DNA from 3 places in the Cupriavidus sp. HE11 genome. Region 1 is predicted to be linked to each of the others. Evidence: predicted binding sites of a transcription regulator. Region 1 holds the regulator's gene; each other region holds the start of a gene.
The links. Region 1 encodes FNR, which switches genes on or off when oxygen is low (the NO sensors DNR and NnrR bind a similar motif). Its sites were predicted from a motif close to TTGATNNNNATCAA; they were not measured.
Positions count from the first base shown of each region.

Region 2: a site for FNR is predicted at 4,350-4,363, ahead of hemN (oxygen-independent coproporphyrinogen III oxidase). Genes of this name have one in related genera too.
Region 3: a site for FNR is predicted at 2,391-2,404, ahead of cyoA (ubiquinol oxidase subunit II). Genes of this name have one in related genera too.

Region 1 covers NZ_CP184464.1:396,848-403,056, forward strand. The annotation lists gene ACOABP_RS01855 (sulfite exporter TauE/SafE family protein) at 44-811, opposite strand; gene fnr (fumarate/nitrate reduction transcriptional regulator Fnr) at 897-1,622, shown strand; gene ACOABP_RS01865 (hypothetical protein) at 1,716-1,961, opposite strand; gene ACOABP_RS01870 (hypothetical protein) at 1,958-2,167, opposite strand; gene ccoG (cytochrome c oxidase accessory protein CcoG) at 2,215-3,705, opposite strand; gene ccoP (cytochrome-c oxidase, cbb3-type subunit III) at 3,764-4,690, opposite strand; gene ACOABP_RS01885 (cbb3-type cytochrome oxidase subunit 3) at 4,696-4,854, opposite strand; gene ccoO (cytochrome-c oxidase, cbb3-type subunit II) at 4,859-5,554, opposite strand; gene ccoN (cytochrome-c oxidase, cbb3-type subunit I) at 5,574-6,209, opposite strand, start outside.
Region 2 covers NZ_CP184464.1:1,788,091-1,794,299, reverse strand. The annotation lists gene ACOABP_RS08420 (UvrD-helicase domain-containing protein) at 1-595, shown strand, start outside; gene ACOABP_RS08415 (response regulator) at 949-1,680, shown strand; gene ACOABP_RS08410 (ATP-binding protein) at 1,685-2,983, shown strand; gene ACOABP_RS08405 (ABC transporter substrate-binding protein) at 3,011-4,183, opposite strand; gene hemN (oxygen-independent coproporphyrinogen III oxidase) at 4,426-5,895, shown strand; gene ACOABP_RS08395 (c-type cytochrome) at 5,998-6,209, opposite strand, start outside.
Region 3 covers NZ_CP184465.1:1,239,803-1,246,011, reverse strand. The annotation lists gene cyoB (cytochrome o ubiquinol oxidase subunit I) at 1-1,227, opposite strand, end outside; gene cyoA (ubiquinol oxidase subunit II) at 1,315-2,373, opposite strand; gene ACOABP_RS22910 (MFS transporter) at 2,521-3,843, shown strand; gene cynR (transcriptional regulator CynR) at 3,809-4,714, opposite strand; gene ACOABP_RS22900 (carbonic anhydrase) at 4,819-5,466, shown strand; gene ACOABP_RS22895 (VOC family protein) at 5,463-5,813, shown strand; gene ACOABP_RS22890 (sensor domain-containing diguanylate cyclase) at 5,922-6,209, shown strand, end outside.

The DNA of each region.
Region 1 (6,209 bases):
ATGGCATTCCCGGCCCCGCCCGCAACCCGCCGCTGTGGCCGATTCAGAACACCACGCAAAAGCCGTGTTGGGCCAGGGTATCCGGCAGCCATATTGCCCGGGCCACCCCCAGCACGCCAAATCCGATCACCACCAGGCCCGACGCCACGCGCACCGCGGGCTTGCGGGAGAGTTGCCGCAGGTATCCCGACAACCCCGAGATCACCAGCAGGTTCGGCAGCGTGCCCAGACCGAACGCCCCCATCACCAGCGCACCCGATACCGCGTTGCCAGCCAGCAGCGCCAGCGCAAGTGCACCATAGACCATTCCACACGGTACGAGCCCCCATGCCAGGCCCATCCCGTATCGACGCACCAGCGGTGCCGCGCGCTGCTTGCCGCGCAGCCGCATCGGCAGTCGCCCGGCCATCGCACGTGCACGTTGAACCACGTGTACTGCGGCCAGCGACGCCAGACGCTCGATCCAGTCGGATCGCATCACGCGTCCACGCAACAACCACAGACCCGTGATCACCAGCATCATGCTGCCCGCCGCATAGAGCCAGCGCTGCAGCGGCAGATAATCCTGTCGCCACACCGTCGCGCCCACCGCACCCATCACCGCGCCAAGCAGCATGTATGTCGTAATGCGCCCCGCATGCATGATGCACAACGCAGTCCACCATTGACGCGTGGAACGATGCAAGACAATTGCCACATCCCGCGGGTGTTTCTGCTCCGCAGCAATAGCAATTCCTCCACACATGGCAGCGCAATGCATACCACCGAGCAAGGCCATCAGAAAAACGCTTAAAAGCACACCAAATGGCAACTGTTCCTCGCTTCTGCGTCACATGACGCTGTAAAATGCCTGCATCGCGCCCTCGCTGCAAGCGCATTCATAACGAGCACTTCAATTGTTGACTTCCATCCCCGTCACCGAGATGTCGCCCCGTTGTTCCACATGTGCCATGGGCCAGCTTTGCCTGCCCGTGGGCATGTCGCAACAAGACCTGGCGAAGATGGACACGCTCGTGCAGGAACGCGTGCGTGTTCACAAGGGCGAAACGCTTTACCGCATGGGCGAACCGCTCAACGCGGTGTACGCCATTCGCTTCGGAACACTGAAGACGCACGTCACCATGGAAGACGGGCGCACCCAGATCACCGGTTTTCACCTGCCCGGCGAAGTCATTGGCCTCGACGGCCTCAGCGAGATGCAGCACGCTTCCGACGCCACCGCGCTGGAGGACACCGAAGTCTGCGTCGTGCGCTATGACGACCTGCAATCGCTCTCCAGCACCCTGCCCTCGCTGCAAGGCCAGTTCCTGCGCCTGATGAGCAAGGAAATCTCGCAGGACCAGGTCATGCTGATCACACTGGGCTCGATGCGCGCCGAAGAGCGCCTGGCCGCTTTTCTCGTGAACATGTCCGAGCGTCTGTCGGCACGCGGTTATTCGTCCACCGAGTTCGTTCTGCGCATGAGCCGCGAGGAAATCGGCAGCTACCTGGGCCTGAAACTCGAGACCGTCAGCCGCCTGTTCTCGCGCTTTGCCGAAGCAGGCCTGATCCAGATTCGTCAGCGACATGTGAAGCTCGTCGATATGGCAGGTATCAAGCAGGTGTACAGCCGGTCCTGCTGAGACAGACCGAACCCGCACGGAACATCACGCCAAAGGCCGCGCCGGAACACTTCCGGCGCGGCCTTTGTCTTTTGCAGTGCAATTCTGCATTGCCTACTCGAGTTCATCGGTGTCACTAAGCTTCACCGGCATCGTGTACAGCGTGAGCCCGCTGGACAACGCGCAGAACAGCCACGCTACCAGAAACCCCACAGTGTAGATCGCCTGCCGCGACGCCTCGACCGGATGTCCGAAGAAATTCAGATCTCCGGGATCTACCACCGAGAACACCACCGCCGTGGCCGCACCGCCCATCAGAAACGCCGGCCATAGCACCCACATCAGCCAGCGCAGTCTCATGGGCGCCTCGCGGTCTGTTCAGCGCGATCGGCGCTTGCCTTCTCCACTACCAGTCCATGGCGGGTGGCGTCGGTCACCGGCACATCGGCATGGGTGTTCGCCAGCCAGATCGTGATACCGCAACCGACCATCGCCAGCAGCGGACCACTCATCAGAATCCAGGGCCATGGTTCCCTGTACCAGGGCTTTGCGGGGTGTTGGGTCATTGCGCTCTCCTATTGGCATCCGTCCCGGTTCACCATCGGTGACAGCATCACAGATTGCGAGGAACGATGAAACTCGTGCTTTGCCGGATATCCACCTTGCGCTCGGCTTCGGTCTCGGCGGTAACTGTCACCTCGATCTTGTGCGTACCCTGCTTCGCATCGTCGATCGGCACGCGAATGCGGATTGGCAGCAGGCGATTCGAGGTGGGCGACAGCGATTCCGCGCCGTGGTCGTACTCCACGATCAGGCCTTTCAGCTCGGCGCTCTGTGCCTGCACGTGGAACTTCATTGGTGCCTCGGTCGCATTGATCAGCTGCAACCGGTACACGTTCTCGATCCAGCGGCCTTCCACTTCGCGCCCCAGCGCGCCACGGTCACGAATGATGTCGACCTTGAGCGGCGTACGCATGGCCAGCGACGCAAAAAAGCCCACCGTCAGCGCCAGCCAGATCGCCGTGTAGACAACCGTGCGGGGACGCAGCAAGCGCTTGCGCGCGTCCGATGCCGACAGCTTCTTGCGCATCGCGTTTTCCGATGTGTACCGGATCAGTCCGCGCGGATACTCCATCTTGTCCATGACCTGGTCGCAGGCATCGATACACGCGCCGCAGCCGATGCACTCGTACTGCAGCCCGTCACGGATATCGATGCCAGTCGGGCATACCTGCACACAGATGCTGCAGTTCACGCAGTCGCCCAGGCCCGCCGCATGGTGATCGACCTTGCGCGACCGGCTGCCGCGCGGTTCGCCACGACCCACGTCGTAGGTCACGACATACGTATCGCGATCCACCATTACGCTCTGGAAGCGCGCATACGGGCACATGTACTTGCACACCTGCTCGCGCATGAACCCGGCATTGCCCCACGTGGCAAACGCATAGAACAGCATCCAGAACGCCTGCCAAGGGCCCAGCGTCCAGTGCAGGACTTCGCCGCCCAGTTCGCGGATCGGGGCGAAGTAGCCGATGAACGTGAAGCCTGTCCACAGCGCGATCAGGATCCACAGCGAGTGCTTGGTCGCCTTGAGACGAATCTTGCGCAAGCTCCACGGATCGCCGTCCAGCCGGATGCGGGCAATGCGGTCGCCTTCGACACGACGCTCGATCCACATGAAGATCTCGGTGTAGACCGTCTGTGGACACGCGTAGCCGCAAAACAGCCGCCCTGCGATGGCCGTGAACAGAAACAGCGCCAGCGCCGAGATGACCAGCAGCACCGCCAGGTAGATCACGTCCTGGGGCCACAGCACCAGTCCGAAGATATAGAACTTGCGGGCACCGAGATCGAACAGCACTGCCTGACGATCGTTCCATTGCAGCCACGGCGTACCGTAGTAGACCAGTTGCGTGAGGATGACCAGCCAGACCCGCCAGCTCGAGAAGGCACCCGTGACCGAGCGCGGGTAGATCTTGCGCCGTACTTCGTACAGCGCCTCCTCGGTGGCGTCGGCCGCCGACTTGGGTGGAGGTGCGGGCCGCCAGGCGGCCTCGCTTGATTCGCGGGAAGTGGGGGGAGATTCCAGGGGCGCGCTCATTATTCAGCCCTCATGCTCCCGGCCGGACGGCATGCCGTCCGGACCGGAGAGCGGTTTGTCATTGCCCTGTGGGCGCGGCACTCGTGCTGGTGTTCGACAGGCCCCACACGTACGCAGTCAGCATGCGGATGCGCTCGGGTGTCAGGATTTCCTCGTGGGCCGGCATATGGCCGTTGTGCCCCTTCAGGATGGCCTCGACGATCACGCCTTCCGAACTGCCGTACAGCCAGACGTTATCGGACAGGTTCGGCGCGCCAAGCGCCTGGTTACCCTTGCCGCTCGCGCCATGGCATGCCGCGCAGGTCGACTTGAACGTGCTTTCGCCGCGCGACGCCCGGATCGGATCGTATGTGAGCCCCGACAGCGACCGCACATACTGCGCCGTATCGCCGGCCAGCTTGGCATCGATCGTGCCCGCAAACGGCGGCATCACGCCGTTACGGCCCTTCGTGATCGTCTGCTGGATCGTTTCGGGGTCACCGCCATAGAGCCAGTCGTTGTCGGTCAGGTTCGGGAAACCGCGGCTGCCGCGGGCGTCCGAACCATGGCACTGGGCGCAGTAGTTCAGGAACAGGCGCTGGCCGATTTCACGTGCATCGGGGTCCGCCGCCACCTGCTTGACGTCCATCTTCAGGTACTTGGCATAGATCTCGTGCTGCATCTTCTCGGCGGCTTCCCGATGCGCGGCAAGTTCGCCCTGCGTCGAGAATTTCAGCACCCCGGCGTATGTGCCAAGGCCCGGGTAGAGCACCAGGTAGCCCACACTGAACACGCAGGCCAGCAGGAACATCCACATCCACCAGCGTGGCAGCGGATTGTTCAGCTCGCGCAGGTCGTCATCCCAGACATGCCCGGTGTCGTCGGTGGTGCTGATGCCCTTCGGCATCTTTCGTTGCGAAAACAGCAGCCACACGCACCAGACAATACCAATGAGCGCGATGGCCGCGATGTAGTAGCCCCAGAAATCGGAAATGAAATCGCTCATGGTTACTAGTTCCGGCTTGGATTGTTATGTTCGTCCGGCAAGGCAAACGGCAGCATCGCCGATTCCTCGTTGGCCGCCTTGCGGCCCGCCGACCAGGCCCACCAGCAGATCGCCAGGAACGTCAGCAGCGACAGGACAGTGGCGATGGAAGTCACGATGACCATGGCGTCACTCCTTCGCGGGCGCGGCGCTCTCGGCCGCTGGTGCCGCCGGGGCAGGCGCGGGGGCCGTGTCCAGGCGGACGTTACGACGGTTCAGGCCCAGACCCTGCAGGTACGCGACCATGGCGTCCTCCTCGGTCTTGCCCACCAGCTCTTCCGGTGCGCCCGCAATCTCGGCGTCGCTATAGGGCACGCCCAGGCGCTTCAGTGCGCGCATGCGCGCCTGGACCGAATCGGTCGGCAGCGGCGTTTTTTCGAGCCACGGATACGACGGCATCACCGATTCGGGCACCACGTCACGCGGATTGCGCAGGTGGATGCGCTGCCAGTCGTCGGAATAGCGGCCGCCCACGCGAGCCAGATCGGGGCCCGTACGCTTGGAGCCCCACAGGAACGGGTGGTCGTACACCGACTCGCCAGCCGTGGAGAAATGGCCATAGCGCTCGGTTTCGGCCTGCAGCGTGCGCACCTGTTGCGAGTGGCACCCCACGCAGCCTTCACGGATATAGATATCGCGCCCCATCAGCCGTAGCGGCGAGTACGGCGTGATGCCCGGATCGGGCTGGGTGGTGGAGTGCTGGAAGAACAACGGCACGATCTGCACCAGGCCGGCAATGCTGACCACGATGATGGTCGCGATAATCAGCCAGCCGACGTTCTTCTCCAGCGTCTCGTGCCTGAAAAATCCTTGATTCTGAGACATCGTTTGCGTCCTCGGCTTGTCAGTGGGCGGAAGCCGGCAGGCTGGCCGGAATCGGCGCATCCACGGTCGGCTTGCCGGCGATGGTGCGGAACACGTTGTAGGCCATGATGAACATGCCGCCCAGGAAGCACAGGCCACCCGCCAGACGGATCAGGTAGAACGGATACTTGGCCTTGACCGCTTCCACGAACGCGTACGTCAGCGTGCCGTCCGGCTGCGTGGCACGCCACATCAGGCCTTCCATCACACCGGCGATCCACATCGAGGCGATATAGAGCACCACGCCGATCGTGGCGACCCAGAAGTGCAGCTCGATCAGGCGCGTGCTGTACATCTGCTTTTCGCCGAACAGGCGCGGGATCAGGTAGTACAGCGAGCCGATCGAGATCATCGCGACCCAGCCGAGCGCGCCCGAATGGACGTGGCCGATCGTCCAGTCCGTGTAATGCGACAGCGCGTTCACGGTCTTGATCGACATCATCGAGCCCTCGAACGTGGCCATACCGTAGAACGACAGCGCCACCACCAGGAACTTGAGGATCGGATCGGTACGCAGCTTGTGCCACGCACCCGACATGGTCATGATGCCGTTGATCATGCCGCCCCACGACGGCGCGAGCAGGATCAGCGAGAACACCATGCCCAGCGACTGCGC
Region 2 (6,209 bases), 1.4 Mb from region 1:
CTACCTGTACGACACCTTCGACGAACGGCAGGCGCAGTCGCGCTGGACCAACACGCTCGAATTCCTGGACTGGCTCAAGCGCAAGGGCACCCGTCCCGAGGCCGAAGGCGAGGGCGAGGCCACCGGCTTTGACACGGCCGACGGTTTTGGCGACGAAGGCAAGAACCTGCTCGAACTGACCCAGACCGTGGCGCTGATGAGCATGCTCGAAGGCCGCGAGGAAGACCCGGATGCCGTGCGGCTGTCGACGCTGCACGCGTCGAAGGGCCTCGAATATCCGCACGTGTTCCTGGTGGGCGTGGAAGAGGGCATCCTGCCCCACACGCGCGAGGACGAAGACCTGGGCGACGAGAAGATCGAGGAAGAACGCCGCCTGATGTATGTGGGCATCACGCGTGCGCAGCGCAGCCTGCAGATCAGCTGGTGCAAGAAGCGCAAGCGGGCACGCGAAACCTATTCGGTCGAACCGTCGCGCTTCATTGCCGAGATGAAGCTCGAGGAAGCCCCGGCACCGCAGGACAACACGCCGGCGATGAGTCCGAAGGACCGGCTCGCCGGCCTGAAAGCCTTGCTCAACAAGCCCGCCGCGGGCTGACTTGATACAAGGCTGACAAGACACATAGGCACGCGCTCACTAGGATTGGCGGCGCGTGGAAACGTCTCTCGGACGTTCCTGCGACACACCGCGCCCGCCCTTCGGTTGCGGTGTGGCTGGGCGCATGCGAGCCCGGCTTCTTCCCTGTTGAACGCTCCCGGATGCGGCAGCACCGGGGGCGTATTTTTCTCCCCGGGACCTTGCCCTGCGTGAACCTGCGCAGCGCCCCGCCCCGCGCCTCCTTGTGCGCTTCGCTGCACGTATCAAAATTGATACAAAGCCGGCATCGCCTGTAATCTCCCGACTGGTACATTGGCCGATCGGATGTCCCGCGTATTCCTCACTTTTTTCCCATGGACCTGTCGCCCAACCTGCCCATTCGTCTGCTGATCGTCGATGACGATCCCCAGATCCGTTCCATGCTGGCCGAATACCTGGCCACGTTCGGCATGGAGGCGGAGGGCGCGGAAGGCGGCTCAGCGATGCGCGCGGCAATGGGCCGGCAGGAATACGATCTCGTGATCCTGGACCTGTCGCTGCCCGGCGAGAACGGCCTGACGCTGTGCCGCGAGATCCGCGAGCAGAGCAACCTGCCCGTGATCATGCTGACCGCCCGTGCCGAGCTGGCAGACCGCGTGGTGGGCCTGGAGGTGGGTGCGGACGACTACGTGACCAAGCCGTTCGAAATGCGCGAGCTGGTGGCCCGCATCCACACCGTGCTGCGGCGCAGTCGCGGCGAGGTGCGACGCACGACGCCGGCCACGGCGGGGCACGAGATGCGCTTTGGCTGCTGGCGCCTGAATGCCACGTTGCGCCAGCTGGTCGATGCCGAAGAGACGGTGGTGCCGCTGTCCAACGCGGAATTCCGACTGCTGCTGACGTTCATCGAGAATCCGAACCGGGTGCTCGACCGCGAGATGCTGATCAACAATGCACGCGGCCGCGACCTGGACGTCTTCGACCGCAGCATCGACCTGCTGGTATCACGGCTGCGCCAGAAGCTGCGTGACGATCCGCGCGATTCGTCGCTGATCCGCACCGTGCGTGGCGAAGGATACGTCTTTACCGGCAACGTGGAGCACTGAAGGCATGGCTGCTGCGATCCCGCCGTCAACCGGCGGTGCTTCGGCGATGCGGCCCGAACCGCGCGCCGTGGAACCGGCCAGACGCCGCCGGTTCAACTCGATGTTCATGCGGTTGTTCTTTGTCATGACCGCCATCATGCTGGCCGTGCACGTGCTGGGCGTGACCGTGATCGAGAGCGTGTTTCCGCGCCCCGGATCGGAACGCTACATGGAGCGCATGCGCCGCGCGGCCTCCGATGCAGAGGCGGCTGGCCAGCTGCTGCCCAACGGGCCGCCCCCGCATCCGCTCGAAGGCGTCTTCATGCCCGACCGGCCGCCTGGCCCGCCGCCCGGCATGCGAGGCAATGAGCCGTTCGATTTCGATGGCCCGCCGCTGCGCCCCGAGGCCTTCGGCGAGCGCCCGCCATTCAGTCGCCCGCCCGGCCCGCCGAAGGGATTCCATATCCGTGGCATCTGGCCGCCGCACCTGGGCCTGATCTTCCAGCTTGCGGCCATCCTGATCGCGTCATGGGTGGGTGCCCGCCTGCTGGCGCGGCCGGTGCAGCAACTGGCCAGCGGCGCGAACCGCCTGGCGCAGGACGTGCACGCGCCGCCGCTGGACGAGGACACCGGCCCAGCCGAAGCCCGCGATGCCACGCACGCACTGAACCTGATGCAGCAGCGCATCCGCACCCAGCTGGCGCAGCAGTCGCGCTTTCTGGCAGCGGTATCGCACGACCTGCGCACGCCGCTGACGCGCATGAGCCTGCGCATCGAACGCATCGAGGACAACGACGTGCGCTATCGCCTGCGCCAGGATCTGGCCGAGATGAATGGCCTGATCGATGCCACGCTCTATTACCTGCGCGAGCGCGACGATGGCGCCGGCCCGCGCCAGCGCGTGGATGTGCTGGCGCTGCTACAGGCCGTGGTCGACGATGCCCAGGAGATCGGGCAGGACGTGCGCCTGTCTGGCGAAGCGGCACCGCTGCTGGCCTATCCGACCGAACTGCGTCGCGCCGTGGTCAACCTGGTGGAAAACGCGCATCGCTATGGCGGCGCCGCGCACATCATCCTGACCGACAGCCCCGAGCGCGTATCGATCGATGTCTGCGACAACGGCCCCGGCATTCCGCCGGCCGAACTGTCGCGCGTGCTTGAGCCGTTCTATCGCGTGGAATCGTCGCGCAGCCGCGCCACCGGCGGCGTGGGCATGGGCCTGTCGATTACCGCCGATATCGTGGCGCGCCACGGCGGTGACCTGAAGCTGTCCAACCGCGTCGAAGGCGGCCTGCGCGTCAGCATCACGCTGCCGCGCGCCTGACGCTGCGGCGGATACTGACGCCCTTGCTCAGGCGCGCTGCGGCAGGCCGCTCTTGCCGATCGGTGCCAGCTGCACGTACTGCGAGCCGCGCAGCCCGCGCGTGAAGTCCAGCGTGAAGTCGCCCACGTCGATACGGGCCTGCAGGGCACGCCGCAATTCGGTCGTGCCCGATCCCTTCATGCCCGCAGCCGATCGCGCCAGCCAGGCCGCGCCGATATAGCCGGCCAGCGTGGCGGGCGAGGGCGGCTCGTCGAGATACTGCTTCATGCGGGCCACGTGCTCCTTCACCACACGCAGCGTCGACTCCTGCGGACCCGGGGCAATCTGCGTCACGACCATGCCGCCCGCGTAGTTGGCACCGAGGATTTCGCGCGCCGACGACGGGCTGACCGCCGAGAGTCCCACCAGGAAGCCGTACCAGTTCTGCGCTGCCAGCGCGCGGCCCAGGCTGCCATAGGCCAGCGTGTCGCCTGCCACGATCACGGCGCCGGGCCGGGCGGCGGCAATACGTTTCGCGCTGTCGTCGAAGTTGCCGGTCAGCGCTACCGCGCGCGTCGAGATGTCTTTTTCCAGACGGGCCAGCCATGGCGTACCGGCGCCAAGCGTGCCCGCCGCAAAGTCGGGTGACACGGCCAGCGCGATGCCCGACAGTCCGTAGCTGCGCAACTGATGCACGGCGGCGTCCAGCTCGGCCTGGTAGTCGGCGCGCGTGAACCACACGTTGTCGGCCGCCATGGTCAGCCCCGACAGCGGCGCCACGATCTGCACCCCACGCCGCGTCAGGTCGGCAGAGCCTGCCAGCGTGGGCAGCAGGCTGTCACCGGGCCCGAACAGTACTTCCGCGCGTTCATTGTCGGCCAGCGCCACGGCCTGTGCGACGGCCGCGCGCGGGTTCGAAGCGTCGGCGTCGCGCACCACATGGACGATGCGCAGGCCGCCGTTGCTGGCCGGCGACGCATTGAAGGCATCGAACATCACCTTGGCGCCCGCCAGATAATCGCGCGCCTGATCGGCCTGCGGGCCCACGCGGTCTACCAGATGACCCACCACAAGCTGGCGGCGCAGCACCTGGCCGGCGGGCTGCGCAAACGCGGGCAGCACGGCGGCGGAAGTCAGGGCGCCAAGCATCTGCAAGGCGCGGCGGCGGCCCGGGAAAGCGGGCAGACACGCGAGGGTCGACTGCGGCGAGGCTGGGCGCATGGCAGTGGAAAGATCAAGTGGGACGGGATGTGCTTCGGAAAGCGAATACGGGCGGGACTTCGAGAGTCGGACCCGAGACTATCGGCCCTTCATGACGCTTCCGTGACTTTCACCAGACTTGAGGCCCCCCGTTGGCGGGGCTGGCAGGTGTAGGGTTGCCGTGATCTTGATGCGCATCAAGGTTGTTGCATCGGGCCAGGCATAGGATCGATCGTCATTCCGCCCACAAATCGAGTCTCCGCATGTCCGCCCCCATTCCAGACGTCGCCGGCACGGCTTTCGACCGCCGCGCGCTTGCCGATTTCCGCAGCCTGGCCGGCCGCATCGACGGCAACGGCCCCCGCTATACCTCGTATCCCACGGCCGACCGCTTCCACAACGAAGTTGGCGATGCCGGCTACCGGACCGCGCTGCAAGCCTGCCGCGCCGATTCGCCGGCCCCGCTGTCGCTGTATCTCCATATCCCGTTCTGCGAGAACATCTGCTACTACTGCGGCTGCAACAAGATCATCACCAAGGACCACAGCCGCAGCGCGCTATACGTCGATTACCTGTCGCGCGAGATGGCCATGGTCGCCGGACGCCTGGGCGAACGGCGCGCCGTGATGCAATCGCACTGGGGCGGCGGTACGCCGACCTTCCTCGATCCCGATGAAATGCGCCGTGTGATGGCAGCGCTGCACGAGCATTTCGTGCTGCTGCCCGAAGGCGAGCATTCGATCGAGATCGATCCGCGCCGCGTAACGGACGAGCGAATGGACCTGCTGGCCGAACTGGGCTTCAACCGGATCAGCCTGGGCGTGCAGGACTTCGATCCCGAGGTGCAGGAAGCCGTGCACCGGGTGCAGTCCTATGAAGAAACGCGCGCCGTGGTGCTGGCGGCGCGCCGCCTGGGCTTCCAGTCGGTCAGCGTCGACCTGATCTACGGATTGCCACACCAGACTACCGCACGCTTTGGCGAGACTATCGAAAAGGTGCTGGAACTGCGGCCGAACCGGCTGTCGGTCTACAGCTACGCGCATCTGCCGCACGTGTTCAAGCCGCAACGCCGTATCGATGCCGCAACACTGCCGCCGGCCGCCGAGAAGCTCGATATCCTGGTGTCGACCATCGAACGGCTGACTGCCGCCGGCTATGTCTACATCGGCATGGATCACTTTGCGCTGCCCGACGACGACCTGGCGGTGGCCCAGCGCGAAGGCCGCCTGCAACGCAATTTCCAGGGCTATGCCACGCATGCCGGCTATGACCAGATCGGGCTGGGGGTGTCGGCCATCGGCGCCGTGGCCGGGCACTATGTGCAGAACGCCCGCACCACGGACGAGTACTACGCTGCCATCGACGCAGGGCGCCTGCCGGTGGTGCGCGGCTTCGAGATGTCCGCAGACGATCATCTGCGCAAGGCCATCATCGGCGCGCTGATGTGCAATGGCACGCTCGATATTGCCGAGGTGGAACAGACGTACGGCATCGACTTTGCCGCCACCTTCGCGGCCGAACTGGCCGATCTGGACAAGCTGGCCGTCGATCACCTGGTGCGCCGAACGCCGGACCGCATCGACATCACCGAACTGGGTCGCCTGCTGGTACGCCGTGTGGCGATGGTGTTCGACCGCTACCTGCGTGACGATGCCGCGCGCCCGCAACCGGCGCCGAATGCCGCAAACGATGCCAGGGTGATACCGCTGGTACGCTATTCACGCGTGGTCTAGCGTCGCAGATTCGCCAGAAACTAAAAAGCCCGCGAATGTCTCGCGGGCTTTTTGCTGGGCCAAGGCCCGGTATCGGGCCTTGGCCTGGACTTCCTGCAAAGCTTATTTCGCTGCGTTGGCCATGTAGTCCGATGCGGCGATCACGTCTGCATCCGGGCCGGCGTAGCCACCCTTGGGCGGCATCACACCCTTGCCCTTGAGCGCGTAGTTGTGAACCACGTCCATGCCTTCCTTCAGGCGCGGGGCCCAGGCTGCCTTGTCGCCAAACTTCGGCGCACCAGCCACGCCAGCTGCGTGGCATGCGGCGCAAACCT
Region 3 (6,209 bases), on a different replicon from region 1:
CACGCCCGTCATGCCGCCGATCACGAATGTCACCATGAAGCCCACCGTCCACAGCATGGGCGCCTCGAACTTGATCTTGCCGTGGTACATCGTGAACAGCCAGTTGAAGATCTTTGCCCCGGTAGGTATCGAGATGATCATCGTGGTGATCCCGAAGAACGAGTTCACGCTGGCGCCGGAGCCCATGGTGAAGAAGTGGTGCAGCCACACCAGGTACGACAGCACGGTAATCACCACGGTGGCATACACCATCGACGCGTAGCCGAACAGGCGCTTGCGGCAAAAGGTGGCGGTGACCTCCGAATAGATGCCGAACACCGGCAGCACCAGGATGTAGACCTCGGGGTGGCCCCAGATCCAGATCAGGTTCACGTAGAGCATGGCGCTGCCGCCCTGGTCCGCCGTGAAGAAGTTGGTGCCGACGTAGCGATCCATCGACAGCAGGGCCAGGGCAGCGGTCAGCACCGGGAACGCGGCGATGATCAGCACGTTGGTGCACAGCGACGTCCAGGTGAAGATCGGCATGCGCATCAGCGTCATGCCTGGCGCGCGCATCTTGACGATGGTGACGAGCAGGTTGATCCCGGATAACAATGTCCCCACCCCGGCCACCTGCAACGCCCATATGTAGTAGTCGACACCTACGTCCGGACTGTGCAGGATGCCCGACAGCGGCGGATACGCGAGCCAGCCCGTGCGTGCGAATTCGCCCACGAACAGCGACATCATCACCAGGATGGCGCCGCCGGTCGTCATCCAGAAGCTGAAGTTGTTCAGGAACGGAAAGGCCACGTCGCGTGCGCCGATCTGCAGCGGCACCACGAAGTTCATCAGCCCCGTGACCAGCGGCATGGCCACGAAGAAGATCATGATCACGCCGTGTGCCGTGAAGATCTGGTCATAGTGGTGCGGGGGCAGGTAGCCGAGGTTGTCGCCGAACGCGACGGCCTGCTGCAATCGCATCATCACCGCATCGGCAAAGCCGCGCAGCAGCATCACGATGCCCAGCACGATATACATGATGCCGATCTTCTTGTGGTCGATGCTGGTGAACCACTCGTGCCACAGATAGCCCCAGACGCGGAAGTAGGTCAGCAATGCCACCAGGGCGATGCCGCCCAGGATGACGACGGCGAAGGTGCCGATGAGGATGGGCTCGTGCAGTGGGATGGACTCCCACGACAGCCGGCCAAAGATCATGTTGGCGAGTTCTGAGCGCTCGGGCATGTTGTCACCTGGGCCTGTATTGACCAATGCTGGCCAATGATGATTGGCGAAATCGGATTCGTGAAGGGGGTGGACCCGTGTTGCGCGTCAGCGCAACACCTGCCTGGCGTCGTTGGGCGCGGCATCCGGCGCGAACACCGGCGCCACGTCCGGTGTGTTGCTCGCGGTGCAGATTTCCGCGGACGGGTCGAACCTGGCACGGTTGCGATTCTGGTTCTGTGCCATGGTGTCCGCCATGCATGTCCCGCCCTCCACGCAGCGGTTCAGGATCAGCTTGTAGAGGTTGGGCTCGACGCTGGCATAGCGCTGCACCGGGTCGCTCTCGCTGGGCTTGGCCAGCTTCAGGTATGCGTCTTTCGACAGCGGCGTGCCCGAGGATTTCGCCTGCTGCACCCAGCGGTCGAAGTCCTCGTTCGACATGCCGTGGAACTTGAAGCGCATGTGCGAGAAGCCCGCGCCGCTGTAGTTGGCCGACATGCCCTCGTAGACGCCGGGCTTGTTGATCACCGCGTGCAACTGGGTCTGCATGCCCGGCATCGCGTAGACCATGCCGGCCAGCGATGGCACGAAGAACGTGTTCATGACCGACGTGGCGGTGATCCGGAACGCGATGGGCCGGTCAACCGGCGCAGCCAGTTCGTTGACCGTGGCAATGCCTTGTTCGGGATACAGGAACAGCCACTTCCAGTCCATCGCCACCACTTCCACGGTCAGCGGTTTCACCTCGGCCGGTACCGGGCGGCGTTCGTCGATGCGGGTCAGCGGACGGTAGGGGTCAAGCTGGTGGGTGCTGACCCAGGTCACCGCACCCAGCGCGATGATGATCAGCAGCGGCGCGGCCCAGATCGCCAGTTCCAGCACCGTGGAATGGTCCCACTCCGGGTTGTAGGGCGCGTCCTTGGCGCTTTCGCGATAGCGCCACGCAAACAGCAGTGTCAGGCATATCACCGGCACGATGATCAGCAGCATCAGGCAGGTGGCGATGATGATCAGGTCACGCTGCCGCACGGCCATGTCGCCGGAGGGCGACAGCAGCACCGCGTTGCTACATCCCGCAAGGCCCAGAAGCATGGCGATTGCGGCACTTCGCAAAAGAATCTTTCCCGTCACATGAAACGTCGGCACTGCAGCTTCGAAGCGTGGCATGGTGTTGGAAGTGGCGTTTGATTAACGTCGACGGCTGACTGACGCCGCAATCTTTCGATTTCCAATGGCAGTTTAGGCGCTATTCTTGTTACTGCGGGACTTTAAGTGCAGTACGACATTCCTTCCGCACTCGATGGAGACTCCACGATGGCCAGTCTGTCCCACCAGCATCGCGCGTCGCCGACTGCACCTCCGGCGCCCGGCCACCATGAGGTGGCACCAGCCGAAATTGCCACTGGCGTGGTGATCGGCAGGGCTTCCGAGTACTTCGATTTCTTCACGTACGGCATCGCCTCGGTCCTGGTCTTTCCCACGGTCTACTTCCCGTTTGCCAGCGAACTGGCCGGGCTGCTCTACAGCTTCACGATCTTCTCGTTCGCGTTTATCGGACGCCCGTTTGGAACGGCGCTGTTCATGCGCGTGCAGCGTCGCTGGGGGCGTGGCATCAAGCTGACGGCATCGCTGTTCCTGCTGGGCACGGCCACGGTGGGCATCGCGTTCCTGCCTGCGTACGCCTCGATTGGCAGTACGGCGATCTATCTGTTGGCGCTGTTCCGCTTCCTGCAGGGCATTGCGTTCGGCGGATCGTGGGACGGGCTGCCGTCGCTGCTGGCGCTTAACGCCCCCGAGCAGAAACGCGGCTGGTACGCGATGGTGGGGCAGCTTGGCGCGCCGACCGGCTTTCTGGTGGCGGGTGCGCTGTTCCTGTTCCTGTATGTCAGCCTGACCCCGGCGGAATTCATCGACTGGGGCTGGCGCTATCCGTTCTACGTGGCCTTTGCCATCAACGTGGTGGCGCTGTTCGCGCGGCTGCGGCTGGTGGTTACTCACGAGTACACGCGGCTGCTGGAGGAGGATGAACTGGAGCCGATCAGCACGCTGCAGATGGTGAATGCGCAGGGCTTCAACATCTTCCTTGGCGCTTTTGCATCGCTGGCAAGCTATGCGCTGTTCCACCTGGTCACGGTGTTTCCGCTGTCCTGGGTCAGCCTGCACAAGACGCAGGAGATCAGTGACGTGCTGGCGATCCAGATCGTCGGCGCGGCCATTGCGTTCATTGGCACGCTGATCTCGGGCTGGCTGGCCGACCGTATCGGCCGGCGCACCACGCTGGCGACGATGGCGGTGCTGATCGGCCTGTTCAGCCTGGCTGCGCCGTGGCTGCTGGACGGCGGCGCGTCGGGCCAGGACACGTTCATCCTGGTGGGATTCGGCCTGCTGGGCCTGTCGTACGGGCAGGCGGCCGGCGTGGTCACGTCCAATTTCGACACCAAGTTCCGCTACACCGGTGCAGCGCTGACCACGGACTTCGGCTGGCTGTTCGGCGCGGCATTCGCGCCGCTGGTAGCGCTGGGGCTGTCGTCGCTGTTCGGCCTGGTGGCCGTTACGCTGTACCTGCTGTCGGGGGTCGTGGGCACACTGATTGCGCTGCGGATCAATCGCGCGCTGGGGACGCCCGACGACGTTTGAATTCGCTCAGCGCGAAGTCGACAAAGGCGCGTGCCGCGGCTGTGCGGTACGCGCCTTTTCTTTGCAGCAGCGCCGCATGGCGTGGCGGCAGCGGGCGCTCCAGCTTCAGGACGCGCAGGTCGGTCTGGCCGGCGGCGATGGCCGCGGGCAACACCGTGGCGTGGCGGCCGCTGCGTACGGCATCCAGCACCGCGCTCACCGAGTTGGCTTCGAACGTGATGCGCGGCTCGATGCCCAGGCCGCCGAAATAGCGCGCGATGTAGCCGCGCGTGGCAAATTCCCGCGTCAGCATTGCCATCGACTCACCGGCCAGTGCCGCCGCGCCCAATGCGGTGCGGCGCCGCGCCAGCGTGTGCGATGCGCCCACCATGTAGGCCAGCGGTTCCTCGATCAGCGGCGTGGCTTCCAGGTCCGGCAGGTGGATGTCGTCGAAGGCGATGCCGATGTCGATGTCGTCGTCGGCCAGCAGCGGCTCCACGCGCTCCTGCGGCATTTCGCGCAGGCTGAGCGTGATGTTCGGATACTTCGCGTTGAACGCCACGATCAGCGGTGCCACCAGGTAGGGCGTGAACGTCGGCGTCATGGCGAGCCGCAGGTTGCCGCGCGTGAGTTCGCCTACGTCATGGATGGCCCGCTGTCCGGCCTCCAGGTCCTGCAGCGCGCGACGCGCATGCACGTAGTAGGCGTGGCCCGCGTCGGTCAGCCGCACCGAGCGGCCGCTGCGGTCGAACAGCGGTGCGCCAAGCGTGTCTTCGAGCTGCCGGATCTGTTGCGACAGCGTGGGTTGCGAGACGTGCAGCGTCTCGGCGGCGCGCGTGAAGTTGCCGGCGTCGGCAACGGCCAGGAAGTAGCGAACGTGGCGCAGCAGCATGGAGTGGGTCAGCTATTGGTGTTGCCAATGGTTGGCATAATAATCCCGTCTTTGACCAATGGCGCGAGGTTCGACATGCTATCGGTTCAAATGGGGGGATTACCGTGAAAGACCTGATTCAAGGCATTCTCAAATTCCAGCGCGAGGAATTTCCGAAGCTTTCCGCGCTGTTCCAGGAACTGGCTACGCAGCAGAGTCCGAGCACGCTGTTCATTGCCTGTTCCGACAGCCGTGTGGAGCCCGCGCTGTTGACCCAGAGCGAGCCGGGCAAGCTGTTCGTGATCCGCAACGCCGGCAATATCGTGCCGGCCTATGCCGTGCAGCCAGGTGGCGTATCGGCCAGTGTCGAGTATGCGGTGGCCGGTCTCAAGGTGCGCGATATCGTGATCTGCGGCCATTCGAATTGCGGGGCGATGACGGCGGTAGCCATGTGCCAGTGCCTGGACCACATGCCATCGGTGGCGGAATGGCTCGAACATGCCAGCGGCGCCCGCAAGATCAGCCTGGCACGGCCCCATGCGTCGGATCGCGAGCGCGTGGACGACATGGTGCGCCAGAACGTGATCGAGCAGCTGGCCCATCTGCGCACCCATCCGTGCGTGGCCCAGGCGCTGGCGGAGCGGCGCATCGCGCTGCACGGCTGGTACTACGACATCGGCACCGGTGCAATCGACGCGCTGGACGGCAAGTCTGGCCGCTTCGTGCCGCTGGCCGAGCATCCCGAAGTCAACGCCACGGAGATGGCCGCATGAAGGTCCGGCGTATCGTTGCCAACATCGCGGCTGCCGATCCGGCCGCCGCGTGCCGCTTCTACCAGGACATCTTCGGGCTGGATCTGCTGATGGATCATGGCTGGATTGCCACCTATGGGTCCGGTGCCACGCAGACCGTGCAGGTCAGTTTCCTGTCCGAAGGCGGGTCGGGTGCGCCGGTGCCGGACCTGTCGATCGAGGTGGACGACCTCGACACGGCGCTGGCGCGCGTGCAGGCCGCCGGCCTGCCGATTGCCTATGGCCCGGCGGACGAGCCATGGGGCGTGCGGCGCTTCTTCGTGCGCGACCCGTTTGGCAGGCTCGTCAACGTGCTGGTCCACGCGTGACAGGTCTTGTGCGTCGCATAAAAGTGAAACAAACAGTACATGGTGCACCATTGCGCGGATTTGCCGTTAATGTGGTCATCAACGAAGACAGAAACGGTCGACAAGCTTATGCAGCTGCCCCCGATTCCCGCCAATGAAGCGATCCGCCTGGCGACGCTGCGGTCGCTCAACGTTCTCGACACCCCACCCGAGGAGCGTTTCGATCGCCTGACGCGCCTTGCCAAACGCCTGTTTGGCGTGCCCATCGCCGTGGTCAGCCTAGTCGATGCCAATCGCCAGTGGTTCAAGTCCTGCGAAGGGCTCGATGATTCGGAAGCGTCGCGCGACACATCGTTCTGCGGCCACGCCATTTGTGGCGACGACATCCTGCTGATCCCCGATGCCACGCAGGATCTG